DNA from 2 places in the Arthrobacter sp. P1_B3 genome. Region 1 is predicted to be linked to the other one. Evidence: riboswitches for the same ligand, from Rfam matches in the RefSeq annotation. Region 1 holds a riboswitch; the other holds the start of a gene.

Region 1 (2,190 bases):
GGCGCGGCGGCGAGGTCGCCCGGAACCGCGACCTGGGGCACCGGAATCCCGGCTGCCTGCAACGCCCAGGTGGTAAACAGCTGGTCGTTGGCGAGGGCCACCGCGGCGGGGTCGCCCACGATGATCCGCACGTCCTGGGCGAAACCGGCACGGGCCGCGGCCAGGACCGGAAGTTCCACAGTCAGGGTCGGAATGATGACGTTGATGGCTTCACGGTCCACCAGCCGGCGCAGGTCCAGGATCATGTCCGGGTCCGTCGCCGGCAGGAGCCTGACCGCGGCCGCGGCGGGGGCATCCTCCGCCTGGCGGGAGTCGGCGCGGGCGTCGGAGCCGAGATACGGGAGTCCGCGGGCTTCGAGCTGGGCCGCGACGGTCCGGCCGGCGGCGCTTGCTATCCCGGTAACCAGTATGCGCGGGCCCACAATTGCTCCATTCCGCCGTCACCGGCCGGGCCATGGCTGTGGCTCCGACGGTTCCGGCCACTGATTCACAGACAACTTGTTTTGATGGACAGACGGCTCGATTCACGGACAGCTCGGTTAACCTGCAAATCCGGCCGACACGTCGGCCATGTCCTCCAGTAGACGGCGAATCGTCCGCGCACACACGAGTGGGCTGTACCCGAAATTGGAGCCCGCAACTACTCGGCCGCACCCCGCCCCACGCTGGGCCCGGCCGGCGCCAGCGCCTGGGCGTGGCCCGGTTACGGAACATGACGACGACGGCGGTGCGGGCCGGCGTCGTAGGTGTTACGTTTTTGGGGAGTAATGAGAACCGGTGCCAAGCCCTGACTGGCCGGTCGGCAACCCTCCCTTTTCGCGGCGGGGTGCCTCAGGTGAATACTCGGCAATCGAGAATTCGAGCTGCAAGCGTGAAAGAGGAGATCCGTCGTGCCCCCCATGTCAACACCCGCGGTACCCGAAATACTCAGCACCACAGCACCCAGCACAGCACGCAGTGCACCACCTGCCGGCGAGGAAAGACTGGCCTACCGGCTGTTCACCGGCACGGATGACCGCGCCTTTTGTGAGCGCGTGTCCGCCGCCCTGGCCGAGGGCTATGTCCTGCACGGAAGCCCCGCCGCCACCTTCAACGGCAGCACCGTGATCGTGGCGCAGGCGCTGGTCCTGCCGGCCGCGATTGCGAGCGCGGACGCCGCCGTGGCCAATGCAGTCGATGAGCTCGATGCCGACGAGATTGACGCTGTTGGGGCATTCGAGGGCCACGCATGAGCTACGCCGGAGACCTCAGCCCCCATGAGGCGTGGGCCAAGCTGGAGGCGGGAGCCCTCCTGGTGGATGTCCGGACCGAGGGCGAATGGGCCCACATCGGCATCCCGGACACGACGTCCGCGGGCGGAAGGCGGAACGATCCGCTTTTCATCCAGTGGAACCTCGCCGGCGGCGTACCGAACCCGCACTTCGTGGAACAGCTAAGGCGAGAGGCACCGGAGGACTCCGCCGTCGAACTGGTGTTCCTTTGCCGCTCCGGTGTCCGCTCGATCGCCGCCGCGACGGCCGCGACGGCCGCCGGATACACCTCGTACAACGTTCTTGAGGGCTTCGAAGGCGAGACCGACCGTTTTGGCGACCGCACCGTCAACGGCTGGAAGAACCGCGGCCTGCCCACCAACCTTGGAAAGATCTGATGACTTTCAATCCCGACGCCGCCGGCTGGGCCGCCGACACCCAGGCTGTCCGCGGCGGCCTTGACCGCACCGGCTTCCAGGAAACCACCGAGCCGATCTTCCTCAACTCCGGATTCGTCTACGGGTCCGCGGCCGCTGCCGAGCGCGCCTTCACCGGGGAAGACGAGCGCTTCGTCTACTCCCGCTACGGCAATCCGTCCGTTGCCACCTTCCAGGAGCGGCTCCGGCTGCTCGAGGGAACCGAGGCGTGTTTTGCGACGGCGTCCGGCATGTCCGCCGTCTTCACCGCGCTGGGCGCGCTGTTGGCTGCCGGCGACCGCGTAGTCGCAGCCCGCTCGCTGTTCGGCTCGTGCTTTGTGATCCTCAACGAGATCCTGCCGCGCTGGGGTGTCGAGACGGTCTTCGTGGACGGCCCGGACCTGGAACAATGGCGCTCTGCCCTGTCCGAGCCGGCCACGGCGGTATTCTTCGAGTCGCCGTCGAACCCCATGCAGGAAATCGTGGACATCGCCGCGGTGAGCGAACTGGCGCATGCGGCCGGG
Region 2 (2,190 bases), on a different contig from region 1:
CGTAGGCGTTGGACGGGTGCAGCTCCGGGTCGCCCTCCCATTTGAGCATGTAGGGCACTTGGGGGTCCGCGATGAGCCCCAGGATGCCGATCTGCTTCCAGACCAGTTCGCGGCCGTCCGGAAACTTCCGGTTGCCGTTGACGGCCGCGCGGCCCAGCCGCTCCTCGAACGGGGCGAGATCGTCAACCTCGACGCACCAGCCCATCCAGCCGCCGCCCGCTTCCGAGCGTGCCCGGACTGCCTGGCCGAACGGGGCCTTGTCCGATGCCGGGTGGTTCAGGACCTCCACGACTTCCAGGTACTTGTGTCCCGCGAGCGGGATAATCATGTTGCGTGTCCCGAAACGGGGGTGCACTCCACCCTTCACGGCTTCAACGCCGAGGGCAGACGCAATACGTTCAGTGGTGGCTGCCAAGCCATCGTGTTCACAGGCGTAAGAGACGTGATCCATGCGCATGCCATCATCTTGGCACTTTGTGATGGACCTCTCAGCTTAGGTTCCCCTAACCGTCATGGGATGTCCGACGGCGGCAGGCGCGGTGTCCCGCGAGGCGCCGCCACGGCAACCGTCTTCATCTTCGTCACAAAGCTATCCAGGGCTCCGCCGCCATTCCTACACTGAAGCCAGGTCATGAGTGCCAGCGCACAGCCCCGGCTTGCTGGCCGGCAACCCTCGTATCGCGGTGGGGTGCCCCGGGTGAAGACCTGGCCGTCCGGCGCCCGCCGGAGGGCAAGCGCGGCGCCTGTGCCGGTCCGGGCCCAAAGCCCTGGCCGGTGCTGTGCCCGGTCCCTTTGAGGAGCATCAATGTCCAACGCCTGGTCCTTCGAAACCCGCCAGATCCACGCCGGCCAGGAGCCGGACAGCGCCACCGGCGCGCGGTCCCTGCCCATCTACCAGACGACGTCGTTCGTGTTCCCCAGCGCCGAAAGCGCCGCCAACCGCTTCGCACTCGCCGAACTCGCCCCCATCTACACCCGGATCGGCAACCCCACGCAGGACGCCGTCGAGCAGCGCGTGGCCAGCCTGGAAGGCGGCCTCGCGGCCCTGCTGCTCAGCTCCGGCCAGGCCGCGGAGACCTTCGCGATCCTCAACGTCGCCGAGGCCGGGGACCATGTGGTGGCCAGCCCCAGCCTCTACGGCGGAACCTACAACCTGCTCGCCCACACGCTGAAGAAATTCGGCATCTCCGTGACCTTCGTGGAGGACCCGGACAACCTGGACCAGTGGCGGGACGCCGTCCGGTCCAACACCAAGCTGTTCTTCGGCGAAGTGGTCTCCAACCCCCGCCAGGACGTCCTGGACATCGAGGGCATCTCCGATGTGGCGCACGAGGCCGGGGTGCCGCTGATCGTCGACAACACGCTCTCCACCCCGTACCTGATCCGGCCCATCGAGTGGGGCGCGGACATCGTGGTCCACTCCGCCACCAAGTACCTCGGCGGCCATGGCGCCGCGATCGCCGGCGTGATCGTGGACTCCGGCAACTTCGACTTCGGCAAGGACCCGGAGCGGTTCCCCGGTTTCAACACCCCGGACCCTACCTACAACGGCCTGGTTTACGCCCGCGATCTCGGTGCGGAGGGGGCGCTGGGCGCGAACCTTTCCTACATCCTCAAGGCCCGCGTCCAGCTCCTGCGCGACCTCGGCTCCGCCGTTTCCCCGTTCAACGCCTTCCTCATCGCCCAGGGCATCGAAACGCTGAGCCTGCGGGTCGAACGCCACGTGGCCAACGCCACCAAGGTGGCGCACTGGCTGGAGGCAAGGGACGACGTCGAATCGGTCGCCTACGCCGGGCTGCCGTCCAGCCCCTGGTACGAGCGAGGCCGCAAGTACGGGCCCAAGGGGACCGGCGCCGTCGTGGCGTTCAACATCGCCGGGGGAGCCGAGGCCGGCAAGCGGTTCGCCGATGCGCTCGAACTGCACTCGCACGTCGCGAACATCGGCGATGTCCGTTCCCTGGTAATCCACCCGGCGTCGACCACCCACAGCCAGCTCTCGCCCGAACAGCAGGCGATCGCCGGCGTCAATCCCGGGCTGGTGCGGCTTTCGGTGGGCCTGGAACACATCGACGACATCCTCGCGGACCTCGACGCCGGATTCCGCGCGGCCAAGGGCGCCTAGGCAAGCAGGGCGGCCGGCGGCCGGTGTCCCCTCGACGGGACGGCCGGCCGCCGGGCTGTCACATGGAA

What was found. Region 1 has a riboswitch for S-adenosylmethionine ahead of AC1D2F_RS14615 (DUF1737 domain-containing protein). Riboswitches for the same ligand answer to the same signal wherever they lie in the genome.
Region 2: another riboswitch for S-adenosylmethionine. It lies ahead of AC1D2F_RS07790 (bifunctional o-acetylhomoserine/o-acetylserine sulfhydrylase); the one in region 1 lies ahead of AC1D2F_RS14615 (DUF1737 domain-containing protein).

What each region holds. Positions count from the first base shown of each region.
Region 1 is NZ_JBFTZV010000013.1:76,407-78,596, reverse strand. Features, by position in the region: gene AC1D2F_RS14620 (ATP-grasp domain-containing protein) at 1-422, opposite strand, end outside; SAM riboswitch class IV at 764-878, shown strand; gene AC1D2F_RS14615 (DUF1737 domain-containing protein) at 900-1,232, shown strand; gene AC1D2F_RS14610 (rhodanese-like domain-containing protein) at 1,229-1,648, shown strand; gene AC1D2F_RS14605 (O-succinylhomoserine sulfhydrylase) at 1,648-2,190, shown strand, end outside.
Region 2 is NZ_JBFTZV010000005.1:220,844-223,033, reverse strand. Features, by position in the region: gene AC1D2F_RS07795 (VOC family protein) at 1-457, opposite strand, end outside; SAM riboswitch class IV at 628-743, shown strand; gene AC1D2F_RS07790 (bifunctional o-acetylhomoserine/o-acetylserine sulfhydrylase) at 806-2,122, shown strand.